DNA from 2 places in the Cobetia sp. 29-18-1 genome. Region 1 is predicted to be linked to the other one. Evidence: predicted binding sites of a transcription regulator. Region 1 holds the regulator's gene; the other holds the start of a gene.

Region 1 (7,604 bases):
TGAGATGCAGATTCGTACCGCCTCGACCGGGGTCTTCCTGGGCTGTTCCGGCTACAACCTGCCGCCCAAGGAGCGCTGCAAGACCACCATCGATCTGCTGCCGGGCGATGAAGCCGTGGCGGCCGATGCCGGTGAAGATGCCGAGACGGATGCGCTGCGCGCCAAGCGTCGCTGCCCGATCTGCGCCACCGCGATGGACAGCTACCTGATCGATGAGCAGCGCAAGCTGCATGTCTGCGGCAATAGCCCGGACTGTGTCGGTCACGAGGTCGAGGAAGGTCAGTTCCGCATCAAGGGCTACGATGGCCCGGTGATCGAGTGCGACAAGTGCGGTTCCGACATGCAGCTCAAGACCGGGCGTTTCGGCAAGTACTTCGGCTGCACCAACGAGAATTGCAAGAATACCCGCAAGCTGCTCAAGTCCGGTGAGGTGGCGCCGCCGAAGATGGACCCGATTCCGATGCCGGAACTTGCCTGCGTCAAGGTCGAGGACCACTACGTGCTGCGCGATGGCGCCAGTGGCCTGTTCCTGGCGGCCAGTCAGTTCCCCAAGAATCGCGAGACGCGTCCGCCGCTGGTCAAGGAGCTCAAGGCGCATGCCGACGAGCTGCCGGAGAAGTATCACTTCATTCTCGAAGCCCCGGATCAGGACCCGGACGGACGTCCGGCGCAGATTCGCTTCTCGCGCAAGGTCAAGGCTCAGTACGTCATGACCGATGAGGAAGGCAAGGCGACCGGTTGGAAGGCGACCTACGACAACGGCCGCTGGGTCGTCGAGGACAAGCGCAAGGGAGCCAAGAGCTGATGAGCCAGCGTGCCCGTACCAATCAGCTGCTGTATCAGGCCGAGTTGCTGCTGGCCCAGTCAGCAGCCTCTGGCGACGATGAGCATGCCGTGGCGCGTCGCATGGCCGGTGAAGAGGGCGCGCTCGCCCTGCTGGAGCTGGCGCTGGCGTCATTGCTGGAAGAGTGTGCCGTGACGGCGCGCTGGCCAGAGGGTAGCTGGCGCGAGCGCCTGGCGTCGCCGCCGACGCCCATCGCCGAGGTCGAGCAGCTGCGCAGCCTGCTGGAGCATTCCGACAGCTGGTTGTCTGAGCTGGTCGCGGATGTGACCCGCCTGCATGAAGAGGGCGGCGTCGCTCGCCGCGAGGAATCGCGTTCGCGTGGTGATGGTCTGATCATCGCGGCAGCCTCGAGCGCCTCGCTGGCCGAGCGTCTCAGTGCCGCCATCACGGCATTCAAGGCGCTGCTGCCGCAGCTGCGCGAGTCGAGTGTCGAGTGGTAGGTCAAGGCGTTGATCTGGTGCTGCACGCTGGTGATGACTGGCGCATGGCAATCGGGTGACGTTTCGCCTTCACGGGTGCTAGACTGATCGCATTGTGGCAAGCCCTGCATTCTCCGGTACGACCATGGCTCTGGCTGTGGTCGTACTTTTTTCTGCGTCGCTGATGGCAACGCGGTGCCGGGCTTGCCAGCCGTCGCGCTGACGATTACAACGACGCCGGTATCTCGCGAGATGCCGTGCAGGAGGAATGACGTGTCCGATCCCGCCGTACTTGAAATTGTGCAAATGGAAGATGGTGAAGTGATTCTGCGCGCCGCGGAAAGCGAAGGTGAGCCGCTGCTCAGCATTCGCATTTCGGACGAGGCCGCCGATCTGCTGCGTGACAATCGTTTCGAGGTCGCGCGTGAGATGATCGACCACGCCATCACCCGGACTCGCCTCTGGGATGGCGAAGAAGACGAGGACGAGCAGTCAGAAGGCATCGTGCACTGATTCATCGCTCGCGCTTCGCGCACAAAAAAACCCGCCTCGAGGCGGGTTTTTTTGTGCAATGCGTGCGGCTTTTCTGTTGCTCAGAGCTCTGCGAGAAAGGTGCTGCTGGGCATAGCTCGTTGCTCAAAGCGCTGCTGGTCAAGGCCTCAGTGCAGGCCGCCATCGCGGATGACGCCCACCCCGAGACCTTCGATCTCCAGGCTGTCCGTGCGCAGGTCGACCTTGATCGGCGAGAAGTCCTCGTTCTCGGCTTCCAGCCACACGTAGTGCCCGTCACGGCGGAAGCGCTTGACGGTGACCTCATCCCCCAGACGTGCCACTACGATCTGTCCGTCACGCACGCTGCTGGTGCGGTGCACGGCCAGCAGGTCGCCTTCCAGAATTCCCACGTCCTTCATCGACACGCCGCGCACGCGCAACAGGTAGTCGGCAGCCGGCGAGAAGTAGTCGCTCGGCAGCGGGCAGTGACGGTCGATATGCTCGCTGGCAAGAATCGGACTGCCGGCGGCCACTTCCCCGATCACCGGCAGGCCATCGTTGGCGCTGTCGTCGACGTCAGCCAGCGACGGCACGCGAATGCCGCGAGAGGTGCCCGGCACCATCTCGATGGCGCCCTTGCGCTTGAGGGCACGCAGATGCTCCTCGGCAGCATTCGGTGAGCGGAAGCCCAGCGCCTGGGCGATTTCGGCCCGCGTCGGCGGGTAGCCAGAGGACTTGATGGTCTTGATGATGAAGTCGAAGACATCCTGCTGGCGCGGAGTAAGCGGCTGGGTCATGGCATTGCCTTTGGCCTGGGCGGCATCTTGAGCTGACGGCACGGGGTGTGCATCCATACAACTGTCATTGTATCCAGTCATGGCGGTCATGCAAGGCATCGTGGCTTGCGTGGTGGCCTCAAAGGGCAGGTAGTCGCCGAGATATCGCTGTCTGGCGACTTTTCGTGCTGATATCCGAGGCATTCTTTCTTGATGGGAATGTCTGGAAGTGAATGCCTGGAGGTGAATGTCTGGTGGTGAATGTCTGGAAGTGAACCCGGCCTGGCGCTGGCGGGGTGGTCAGTCACCCAGCTAGGCGAGCCCTTGAATCGGCACGGTCAGCGTTGAGGGAATATCAGGCTTGGCTAAACCTCTGGCGTTTGAAACGCGAGAGAATTGTCAGTCATGGCATGGCGCGCTAGAATCAAAGTGTTTCAAACGAATGTTCGTCGATGGCGGTGCTCACGGGTGCCGTGATCGAACGTGCCTTGCGGTGAACATGCACCACCTCATGAGAGAGTCGCCGCGCGGGGCTTGCGCCGTGACCTACGACTCCAGTTCTTTTCTACCTGACAAGGGTTCCGCCCATGGCCCAGACCGATACCGTTACCCGCATCCTCGATACTGCCGAGGTGCTGTTCGCCGAGCGCGGCTTCGCCGAGACCTCACTGCGTAACATCACCAGCAAGGCCAAGGTCAATCTGGCGGCGGTGAACTACCACTTCGGCTCCAAGAAATCGCTGATCCAGGCGGTCTTCGCACGCTATCTCGACCCGTTCAGTGAGCGCTTCCACGCGGCACTCGACAGCGTCGAGCAGCAATACGCCGGGCGTCAGGTGCCGCTGGAGGTCCTGCTGGAGGTGATGGCGCGTACCGTGCTGGAGGTGCCGGCCGAGCGCAACAGCCTGCGTACCTTCATGCGCCTGCTCGGGCTGGCCTATACCCAGGGGCAGGGCCACATGCGACGCTATATCCGCGAGCATTACGGCACGGTCTTCAGCCGCTTCGCCGAGCTTCTGAAGCTGGCGACGCCTGATCTGCCGGACAACGAGCGCTTCTGGCGCCTGCACTTCATGCTCGGCAGCGTGATTTTCACCTTCTCGGGCCTGGATGCGCTGCGCGATATCGAGGAAGCCGAGTACGGCCATCACACCACGGTGCGTGAGCTGATCCAGCACATGCGTCCGGTGGTGGTCGCGGCGATGGCAGCGCCGTTGCCGGCCTCGCTCGGAGATGGTGAGGCGGTCACCCAGGCGGCCAGCTGATGGCCTGCTGGGTAGCGGTGGACCTCTCGCGCCAAAGCCTTGAGATACGCAATGACGCGCCGAGTGGCAGTCGTGATGCGCCGCCCCCCGCGGCTGACCCTGAGGCGCTGGTGCACGCCTGCGCGATCTCCAGCGGCCTCAACGGTATTGGCGAGCTCGACGGCAGCGGTTGCACGCCAACCGGCTGGCATGTGATTCGAGCCGCCATCGGGGCGGGCAATCCGCGTGGCGCCGTCTATCGCGGACGGCGCTTCACGGGCGAGGTGTTCACGCCCGAGCTTGCCGCGGAGCATCCTGAGCGTGACTGGATCCTGACGCGCATTCTGTGGCTCAGCGGCCGCGAGCCCGGCGTCAATCGTGGTCGCAATGCCCGCAGCGAGCGGGTCGATAGTCTGCGCCGCTACATCTATTTTCATGGCACGCCCAGCACGGAGCCCATGGGGGTAGCGGCGTCCCACGGCTGCATTCGCTTGCGTGATGACGACCTGCTGCGACTCTTTGCCGAGGCTGTGCCCGGCACCCCGGTACTGCTGCATGCCTGAAGGCGCTGGTGCCCGAGTCTGATACCCTCCATGAGCTGTCACCGGAATCTGCGTGACAGCCCCTTGCCGGGGCGCAGCTGGCCGCGACTGTTCGATAGGGGTTCAGTCGGCTAGAATTGCGCCTTTCCTCGCGCTGGCAGCCTGATTCATCACGTTTCTTCCAGGCTGCCGAGCCCCGTAAAAGACATGAAGTCCTGGCGGTCGTGGCTCCTCTCTTCACGGGACATCACTGCCGCAGGCCATGGACAGGAAGGATGACATGACACAGCCACTGGGCTCCGTAATGGTCGATGTTGCGGGGCTGACCCTCGCCCGCGACGAACGTGAACTGCTGGCACGCCCTGCCGTCGGGGGCGTCATCCTGTTTGCGCGCAACTGCGCTTCTCCCGAGCAGGTGTTGGAACTGAGCCGCGAGATTCGCAGCGTCAATCCCCACCTGCTGATCGCCATCGATCAGGAAGGCGGGCGCGTCCAGCGTCTGCGCGAGGGCGTGACACGCCTGCCATCGATGCGCAGCCTGGCGCAGTGCTGTCTCGGGCGTGACTGTGATGGCTGCGGCGAAGACGCCCAGGCCGCAGGCCTGGGTCTGGCACGCGATGCCGGCTGGCTGCTGGGCATGGAAATGGCAGCCATCGGCTGTGATATCACCTTTGCGCCGGTACTGGATATCGATGTGGCGGGCTCGACCATCATTGGCGATCGCAGCTTCGGCGCCACGCCGGAAGACGTCATCGCGGTGGGCGGCGCCTTCATCGACGGGCTGCAGGAGGCGGGCATGTCCGCCGTCGGCAAGCACTACCCGGGGCATGGTGGCATCTCGGCAGATACCCATCTGGAGCGCGTGGTCGACCCGCGGCCGTTCCGCGAGCTGCGCGAACATGACCTCAAGCCCTTCGCGGCCCTCGCCGAGCGCCTGGGTGGCGTGATGCCGGCGCATGTGATCTATCCGGATTTCGATGCACGTCCCGCGGGCTTCTCACCCAGCTGGTTGGGCCTGCTGCGCGAAGAGTTCGGCTTCAAGGGCGCCATCTTCTCCGATGATCTCGGCATGGCGGCGGCCGTCGCGGAAGGTGGCCCGGCAGAGCGTGCACGCCTGGCGCTGGACGCCGGCTGCGACATGGCGCTGGTCTGCAATGACCCGGCCGCCGCGCGCGAAGTGCTCGACAGCCTCGATGACGATGAGCAGCGCCACCGTGGCAAGCGCCAGGCGCGTCTGCGCTATGCGCGAGCTCGCCCGACGCTGGATGGTCTGGTGGGGCTGGCACGCTGGCGGCGCACCCACGCGCGGCTCGAATCGATGGCGGCCAGTCAGGCATCACAGCAGGCTGCCATGCCCTCGGGCACGCTAGGCGCCGCTGACGCGTCTGACGCACGGTCGGTCTCTGAGTCCGGTAGCGCGCAATAATCAGGCACGCGGTGCCTTTTTCGAGTCGAAGACTGGCAAGGAATTCCCATGGCTGAGCAATCCGCCACCGAGGCTGCTGCCGACAAGCTGGCAGCGCCTGCCGAAGAGATGATCAATCAATGGGTCGAGCCGCTGCGCCAATGGGTCGAGCAGACCTTTGGTCTGCCGCTGTGGGGCATCAATCTCGCTCTGCTACTGCTGGCGGTGCTGTTGCTGCACCTCATCGAGCGGGTGGTGCTCAGCCGCCTGGCGACGCATGCCGAGAAGAGCCGCAACCTGTGGGATGACGCCCTGGTGCATGGCCTGCGTCATCCCTTGTCATTCTGGCTCTACAGCATGGGGGTGTTGCTGGCGCTCGGCATCATCGCCGGCCAGTTCAGCCTCGGCGGGGCCGAGAAGTACCTGGGCACGGCGCGCCAGATCGTGACCCTGCTGGCGCTGGCCTGGGCGTTGATTCGCATGGTCAAGCGCTTCGAGGCGCTGCGCACCATGCCGCCGCCCGGCACCAACGTCAACGCGATGGATGCCACCACGGCCTCGGCGATCAGCAAGCTGCTGCGGGCGGTCGTGGTCGTGCTGGTGGGGCTGGCCATCCTGCAGAATCTCGGCGTCTCGTTGTCCGGGGTGCTGGCCTTCGGGGGTGTCGGCGGTATCGCGGTCGGCTTTGCGGCGCGGGATCTGCTGGCCAACTTCTTCGGCGCCCTGATGATCCATCTCGACCGGCCCTTCAAGGTCGGCGACTGGATCCGCTCACCGGACCGCGAGATCGAGGGCACCGTCGAGGATATCGGTTGGCGCCTGACGCGCATCCGCACCTTCGACATGCGGCCCCTCTACGTGCCGAACGCCATCTTCACCAGCATCTCGGTGGAGAATCCGTCGCGCATGTACAATCGCCGCATCTTCGAGACCGTGGGGCTGCGCTATGAGGATGCCGCCCAGGTCGGCCCCATCGTTGCCGCGGTACGCGAGATGCTGGAAGGCCATGACGAGATCGACCAGACGCGCACCCAGATCGTGAACTTCACCACCTATGGTGAGCATTCGCTGAACTTCTTCGTCTATGTCTTCACGCGCACCACCGACTGGGTGAAGTACCACGCGATCAAGCAGGATGTCCTGCTCAAGGTGCACGACATCATCCGTGAGCATGATGCCCAGGTGGCGCTGCCGGGTCAGCGTCTGCATTTTGCCGATGTACTGCCCTTCGAAGGACGCCACCATGAACACGACGCCGAGGCTGAGAATGCCGCGGCGTCATCAGACACGCAGACGCGCGGGTCCCGCCGCCGTTCTGATTCAACCGCCGCTGCTACATCCTCCTCTGCGCCCGTCCGGCGTGGAGATGAGGCCAGTGACACCCAGGAAACTCCCGATGCTGACTCCGACGCCTGAGACCCTCACCGCCCTGCATGACGAAATGCGTGAGGTGATGGACAATGCCGATTGCCTGATCCCGCAAGCTGACCTTGAAGTGGCACTCGACCGCATGGCCGTTGAGCTGACGGAACGCCTCGGCGATCGCATGCCGATCTTCTATTGCGTGATGAACGGCGGCCTGATCACCGCCGGCCAGCTGCTGACCCGCCTCGACTTCCCGCTGGAAGTCGATTATCTGCACGCCACTCGCTACCGTGGCGCGATGCGCGGCGGCGAGCTGTTCTGGCGCGTCAACCCGGAGCTGCCGATGGCCGGTCGCGACGTGGTGATCGTCGATGACATCCTCGATGAGGGTGGCACCCTGGCCGCGATTCTCGAGTACTGCCGTGAAGCCGGTGCGCGCAGCGTGTCCAGCTGTGTGCTGGTCGACAAGAAGCATGACCGCAAGGCCTACCCGGGCTTCAAGGCCGATTTCTGTGGT
Region 2 (7,604 bases), on a different contig from region 1:
CTTGGACTTGGCAGACAGCGCCTTGTCCTCGAACTCCTTGAGCTCGGGGATGATGAAGCGCTCGGCATTCTTGAGGGTCTGGCGACGGATGTATTCCGGCGGGGCCTCGGCCGATTGCGAGCGCGGCAGCTCGATGAAGTAGCCATGCACGCGGTTGTAGCCGACCTTGAGGTTGCTCAGGCCGGTGCGCTCGCGCTCGCGGGTCTCGAGTGCGACCAGATACTGGCCGGCGTTCTCGGACAGGCCGCGATACTCGTCCAGCTCATCGTCGTAGCCATCGGCGATCACGCCACCATCGCGCAGCACCACCGGCGGATTCTCGACCAGCGCCTCGCTGAGCATCGCGGAAAGTGCCGGGAACAGGCGGATGGCATCGCGCAGGTCATCGATGGCGCTGCCTTTTTCGACGCTGGCGAGCACGGCGCGCAGCTCGGGCAGAGTGTTGAGGCCATCGCGCAGGCGTGCCATGTCACGGGGGCGTGCGCTGCGCAGCGCGACACGGGCGAGGATACGCTCCACATCGCCGATGCGCTTGAGCAGGCCTTGCAGCTCGAAGGGGTAGTCGCCATCCAGCAGACGTTGCACCGCCGCCTGACGCTGGCCGATCTGGAGCTGATCGCGCAGCGGGCGGTTGAGCCAGCGCTTGAGCAGGCGTGAACCCATCGCGGTCGCGGTGACGTCCAGCACGCTGGCCAGCGTGTTGTCGCTGGTGCCGCCCAGGTTGGTGTCGATCTCGAGGTTGCGACGGCTGGCGGCATCGATCACCACCGAGTCATCGCGGCTCTCGACGGCCAGCGCGGTCACGTGGGGCAGGCCGGTACGCTGGGTGTCGCGAGCGTAGTCGAGCAGGGCACCGGCTGCCGTGACGGCGCGCGTCAGGTGGCTGCAGCCGAAGCCGTTGAGGTCCTGGACGCCGAACTGATCGCACAGCAGGCGCAAGGCAGTCTCGTGATCGAAGTGCCAATCGCTCTGGCGGGTCAGGCCCGGGCGCGAGGCCAGGCTGGCGGGGAGGGTACGGCTTTCGCCGACCATGACTTCGGCAGGCGACAGACGCTGGATCTCGGCCAGCAGCTCGTCATCACCATTGACCTCGAGCACGCTGAAGCGACCGGAGGAGAGCTCGAGAGCGGCCAGGCCCCAGGTCTCGCCATCACGATGCAGCGCCACCAGCAGGTTGTCGCGGCTGGCATCCAGCAGCGCCTCATCATGCAGCGTTCCCGGGGTGACGATACGTACCACCTTGCGCTCGACAGGCCCCTTGCTGGTCGCCGGGTCACCGATCTGCTCACAGATGGCTACCGATTCGCCCATCTTGACCAGGCGTGCCAGATAGCCTTCGGCGCTGTGGTAGGGCACCCCTGCCATGGGGATCGGGGAACCGCCGGAGCTGCCGCGCGCCGTCAGCGTGATATCGAGCAGTTGTGCTGCGCGCTTGGCGTCCTCATGAAACAGTTCATAGAAGTCGCCCATGCGATAGAACAGCAGCACGCCGGGGTGCTCGCGTTTGATCTTCATGTACTGCGTCATCATCGGCGTCATCTGGGGCGCGCTGTTCTTGGCCATGGCCATGGACTTCCTTGACTGCACTGCAATGGGAAAAAGCACACATGCGAGAGCACGGCATGCGGGATGCGCGATATTCTACGGACTGGCGCGGCCGGCTCCAATGCCTGTGATGTCTCATGCTCGCTGCCCTTTTCACCCGATGACCTCCACAAGGAGAAAGTTCGTGAGCCGATTGACTGGTACGACCCCCGAGGCTGCGTGCGCGAATGCCCTGGCTGAGCAGTTGCAGGCGTTGGCAGTCGCGCGCGGCGTGCGCATCACCACCGCCGAGTCGTGCACCGGGGGCGGGGTGAGTGCGGCGATCACGGCGATTGCCGGTAGCTCCAGCTATTTCGATGCGGGCTACGTGACCTATTCCAATGCCACCAAGCAGCGCCTGCTGGGGGTCAGTGAGACATCGCTTGAAACATTCGGTGCCGTCTCAGAGGCGGTCGTGTGCGAGATGGTGCGGGGCGCCTGTCGCGAAAGTGGCGCTGAGCTGGGGGTGGCGATCAGCGGTGTGGCCGGCCCCGGCGGGGGAAGTGACGAGAAGCCCGTCGGCACCGTATGGCTGGCGTGGGGGAGCGAGGCGCGCCAGCAGGCACGCTGCTGTCACTTTCCCGGCGACCGGCAGGCCGTGCGCGACGCCGCGGTGCGGGAGGCATTGCAGGGCTTGATCGAGCGCGTGGAGGCCTTGCAGATCGGCACCGAAGACGCATGAGCCCGATGCAAGCCCCGCGTTGAGGGTGCTGCCTGAAAAAGCGCATCACCGGACTGGCAGAGTGACGCAACTTGCGGCATTATACTGTCCATGTATACAGGGTTTTGCCACGACACCTCAGCCGCTAGTCTGACGGTGTCTGCTCAGCTCTCAGTGATAGAATTCTCTATTCCAGGTGGCAGCCCGTGTGGCTCCGCCGTTCGACAGGAGGCCACATGGCAAAGGACGACAATCGTACCAAGGCGCTGAACGCGGCGCTGTCCCAGATCGAGCGCCAGTTCGGCAAGGGCGCCGTCATGCGCATGGGCGATGCCCCGCGTGTGGCCATCCCGTCGGTTTCCACCGGTTCTCTGGGGCTGGATATCGCACTCGGCATCGGCGGCCTGCCCTTCGGGCGCGTGGTCGAGATCTATGGCCCGGAATCCTCGGGCAAGACGACACTGACCCTCTCGGTCATCGCCCAGGCGCAGAAGCAGGGCAAGGTCTGTGCCTTCATCGATGCCGAGCACGCACTGGATCCGTCCTACGCCGAGAAGCTGGGCGTCAATCTGGACGAGATGCTGGTCTCCCAGCCGGACACCGGTGAGCAGGCGCTCGAGATCGTCGACATGCTGGTACGCTCCGGCGGCGTTGACGTCATCATCGTCGACTCCGTGGCGGCACTGACGCCGCGTGCCGAGATCGAAGGCGAGATGGGCGACTCCCACGTCGGCCTGCAGGCGCGTCTGATGTCCCAGGCGCTGCGCAAGGTGACCGGTCACATCAAGAACGCCAACTGCATGGTGGTGTTCATCAACCAGATCCGCATGAAGATCGGCGTGATGTTCGGTAGCCCCGAAACCACGACTGGCGGTAACGCACTGAAGTTCTACTCCAGTGTGCGTCTGGATATCCGTCGCACCGGTTCCGTGAAGTCCGGTGATGAAGTCACCGGTAACGAGACCCGCGTCAAGGTCGTCAAGAACAAGGTCGCGCCGCCGTTCCGTCAGGCCGAGTTCCAGATTCTCTACGGCAAGGGCATCTATCACGCCGGTGAGGTGATCGATCTGGGCGTGCAGTGTGGTCTGGTCGGCAAGTCAGGCGCCTGGTACAGCTATCAGGGCAGCAAGATCGGTCAGGGCAAGGCCAATTCCGCCCAGTACCTGGAAGACAATCCCGCCATCATGGAGGAGATTGAAACCCAGATCCGTGCCCAGTTGCTGGCAGCGCCGGAAGCCAAGGAAGAGCCGAAAGAGACCGCGGCCGCCGAGAGTGAAGACGACCTGGATATCGATCTCGACTGAGGTTCGTCCAGAAGAAAGAGCAAGAGCGCCAGCCGCCAGGCTGGCGTCATCGCACCGTGTCGTTTCCGACCCGGTGAGATGACCCCAAGGCGCCCGCCCCGATGACTCGGAGGCGGGCGCCTTGCGTTCACGTCCATCGATGTCCTTCTGCTCAACCCCGGGGAGCATGACCATGCACGATGACAGCGCTGAAATGGGTGGGCCTGAGTATCAACCGCTCGACTCAGGCGCGATGACGCCGCAACGGCGTGCGCGCAATGATGCCATCGCGCGTCTGGCGCGCCGCGAACATAGCCGCCGCGAGCTGCACGACTATCTCAAGGAGCGTGACTACCTGCGGGCGGTCAGCGATGACGAGTTGGCAGAGCGGCAAGCCGCTGGCGAGGAGGGCGCACAGGCGGCCTTGAGTCGCGATGAGGTCGAGCTGCTGATCGAGGAGGTGCTGGAGCGCATGGCCGAGGAGGGCCTGCAATCCGATGAGCGCTTTGCCGCCAGCTTCCTGCGGACGCGAGTGCTGCGCGGGCAGGGGCCGAGGCGTATCCAGCAGGAGCTGCGCCAGCGTGGTATCGATAGCGAGACGCTCAATGCCGTGATGCGTGCCGCCAGTGACCCGACGCCGGATGCCTTCGGTCATGTCGAGGCGGTGGATTTCTTCGAGCTGGCGCGCGAGACGCTGGCCAGGCGCTTCTCCGGCCCCGGCGAGGGGCACAAGGAGCGCGCACGGCGCGAGCGCTTTCTGCTCCAGCGCGGCTTCGACTATGAGCAGCTGCGCTATGCCATGGAGTCCGCCTGGAGTGATGAGGGGGAGGAAGGCTAGCTGGCGGGCGACTGTTTGGCTCTCATGACGCGCAAACCGGCGCTTCAGGACATTTCCCCCCCTTTAGCTTGCGCGAACAGGCGTTATACTAGGTCGTCTTGCGACGGCACGGGGCAGGCGCCTTCTTTCATGCTTTTCATTGCACCTCCATGCATACCCACATGGATGAATATGCAGAAACCATGCGGAAGTCATGCAGAAGACCCCCGGAGCGTCTTTACGCACATCGCTACGGAACCTCTATGAAAAGCGCAGAAATCAGAAACGCCTTCCTGACCTATTTCGAGAAGCAGGGCCATACCATCGTTCCCACCAGCTCCCTGGTGCCGAACAACGACCCGACCCTGCTGTTCACCAACGCCGGCATGGTGCCCTTCAAGGATGTCTTCCTGGGCCGTGATCCGCGTGGCTACAGCCGTGCGACCTCTGCGCAGCGCTGCGTGCGCGCCGGTGGCAAGCACAATGACCTGGACAACGTCGGCTATACCGCCCGTCACCACACCTTCTTCGAGATGCTGGGCAACTTCAGCTTCGGCGACTACTTCAAGCGCGAAGCCATCCAGTTTGCCTGGAAGTTTCTGACCGAAGAACTCGGCCTGCCGAAGGAGAAGCTGTGGGTCACCGTGCACGTCAGCGATGATGAAGCCCGTGACATCTGGTTCAACGAGGTCGGCATCGATCAGAACCGCTTCTCGCGTCTCGACGAGGACAACTTCTGGCAGATGGGCGACACCGGCCCGTGCGGCCCGTCCTCCGAGATCTTCTATGACCACGGCGAAGATGTCGCCGGTGGCCCGCCGGGCAGCCCGGACGAGGATGGCGATCGCTACATCGAGATCTGGAACCTGGTCTTCATGCAGTTCGACCGTGACGCCGAGGGCACGCTGCACCCGCTGCCCAAGCCGTCCATCGATACCGGCATGGGCCTGGAGCGTGTCGCGGCCGTGATGCAGGGCGTGCACTCCAACTACGAGATCGATCTGTTCCAGAATCTGCTGGCCGCCGCGGCCGAGATCATCGGTCACGACAACATCGCCACGCCGTCACTGCGCGTGGTGGCTGACCACATCCGCTCGTGTGCCTTCCTGATCGCCGATGGCGTGCTGCCCTCCAACGAAGGCCGTGGCTACGTGCTGCGTCGCATCATCCGTCGCGCCGTGCGTCACGGTCACAAGCTGGGGGCGCGTGGCAGCTTCTTCTACAAGCTGGTCGCGGCTCTCGACAGCGAGATGGGCGATGCCTATCCGGAACTGCGCGCCGCACGCGAGCAGATCGAACGTGTGCTGCTCAAGGAAGAAGAGCAGTTCGCGCGTACGCTGGAACATGGCATGAAGCTTCTGGAAGAAGCCATCGCTGACCTCGAGGGCAATACCCTCGACGGCGAGACCATCTTCAAGCTCTACGACACCTACGGCTTCCCGTATGACCTGACCGCCGACATCTGCCGCGAGCGCGAGCTGATCCTCGATGAGGCAGGTTTCCAGGCGGCCCTGGAAGCACAGCGTGATCGCGCCCGTGCCGCCAGCAACTTCGGCGGCGACTACTCCGCCAACCTGGTGCTGGAAGGCGAGACCGTCTTCACCGGTTACGACCAGCTGGAAGGGGAAGCCACCGTCACCTCGCTGTTCGACGCCGAAGGCAATGCCGTCGAGCAGCTCGAGGTGGACACCAAGGGCATCGTGGTGCTCGATACCACCCCGTTCTACGGCGAGTCAGGCGGCCAGGCCGGTGACACCGGTTATCTGCATCTGGATGGTGGCCGCTTCCAGGTCAGCGATACCCAGAAGCAGACCGGCCATCACCTGCACCACGGTGTGCTGATCGAAGGCGCTCTCAAGGTCGGTGACAAGGTGCGTCCGCAGGTCGATGCCGAGCTGCGCGCGGCTTCCGTGCGCAACCACTCCGCCACGCACCTGCTGCACGAAGCGCTGCGTCTGGTGCTGGGCGAGCACGTTCAGCAGAAGGGCTCGCTGGTCACGGCCGAGCGTCTGCGCTTCGACTTCAGCCACTTTGAGGCGATGACGGCCGAGCAGCTGTCCGAGGTCGAGCGCATCGTCAACGCGCAGATCCTGGCCAACGCCGAGACCACCATCGAGTTCATGAGTCTCGATGAGGCCAAGGCGCGCGGCGCAGCGGCACTCTTCGATGCCAAGTATGGTGAGGAAGTCCGCGTGCTGACCATCGGTCAGGATGCCTTCTCCATCGAGCTGTGCGGCGGGACTCACGTCAAGCGCAGCGGCGACATCGGCCAGATGCACATTCTCGCCGAGACCGGCATCGCGTCCGGCGTGCGTCGTATCGAGGCCATCACCGGTCGCGCCGCGCGTGACTTCCTGCTCGCGCAGGAAGCGACTCTGGCTCGCCTCGGTGAGCGTCTCAAGGCCAAGCCGGAGCAGGTCGAGGAGCGCGTCGGCAGCCTGCTGGAGCGCAACCGCGGCCTCGAGAAGGAGCTTGAACGCCTCAAGGCCAAGCTGGCGTCCGCTTCGGCCAGCGACATGCTCAGCGACATCGCCAATGTCCAGGGCATCAAGGTGCTGGCCAAGCAGGTCGAAGGCGTCTCCGGCAAGGAGCTGCGTGGCCTGATGGATGACCTCAAGTCCAAGCTCGGCTCCGGCATCCTGGTGCTCGGCGTCGCGGACGGTGACAAGGTCAGCCTGATCGCCGGTGTCACCGACGACCTGACCTCGCGCGTCAAGGCGGGTGACCTGGTGCGCCACGTGGCCGAGCAGGTCGGTGGCAAGGGTGGCGGTCGTGCTGACATGGCCCAGGCCGGTGGCAGTGACGCCGCCTCGCTTCCGGGCGCACTGGCCGGTGTGCCATCATGGGTAGACGCCCAGCTGGGCTGACAGTACAAGATGAAGGCCGGGCTCCTCTTGGGGAGACCCGGCCTCTTTTTGGGCTCACATGAGCTTCATGTGGGGACAACGCAAACGGACACGGATAACGGAAACGCACATGGCGCTATACGTTCAGAAGTTCGGAGGCACTTCGGTCGGCTCGGTGGAGCGGATCAAGGCCGTCGCCGAGAAGGTCAAGCGATTCCGCGATGAAGGCCATCAGATTGTCGTGGTCGTCTCTGCCATGAGTGGCGAGACCAACCGACTGATCGGTCTCGCCAGCGAGATCAATGATGACCCGACACCGCGCGAGATGGACATGCTGGTCTCCACTGGCGAGCAGGTCACCATTTCCCTGCTGGCCATGGCGCTGCAGAAGATCGGCGTCGACGCGACCTCCT

The links. Region 1 encodes LexA, which represses DNA repair genes until DNA is damaged. Its sites were predicted from a motif close to TACTGTNTANNTANACAGTA; they were not measured.
Region 2: a site for LexA is predicted at 2,349-2,368, ahead of recA (recombinase RecA). Genes of this name have one in related genera too.

The regions. Positions count from the first base shown of each region.
Region 1 is NZ_JARWKS010000007.1:78,763-86,366, reverse strand. Features, by position in the region: gene topA (type I DNA topoisomerase) at 1-805, shown strand, start outside; gene QD208_RS07415 (DUF6586 family protein) at 805-1,284, shown strand; gene QD208_RS07410 (hypothetical protein) at 1,537-1,776, shown strand; gene lexA (transcriptional repressor LexA) at 1,923-2,552, opposite strand; gene QD208_RS07400 (TetR/AcrR family transcriptional regulator) at 3,119-3,796, shown strand; gene QD208_RS07395 (L,D-transpeptidase) at 3,796-4,338, shown strand; gene nagZ (beta-N-acetylhexosaminidase) at 4,598-5,743, shown strand; gene QD208_RS07385 (mechanosensitive ion channel family protein) at 5,792-7,138, shown strand; gene QD208_RS07380 (hypoxanthine-guanine phosphoribosyltransferase) at 7,119-7,604, shown strand, end outside.
Region 2 is NZ_JARWKS010000004.1:128,769-136,372, forward strand. Features, by position in the region: gene mutS (DNA mismatch repair protein MutS) at 1-1,563, opposite strand, end outside; gene QD208_RS04640 (CinA family protein) at 1,778-2,266, shown strand; gene recA (recombinase RecA) at 2,482-3,549, shown strand; gene QD208_RS04650 (regulatory protein RecX) at 3,782-4,366, shown strand; gene alaS (alanine--tRNA ligase) at 4,609-7,212, shown strand; gene QD208_RS04660 (aspartate kinase) at 7,322-7,604, shown strand, end outside.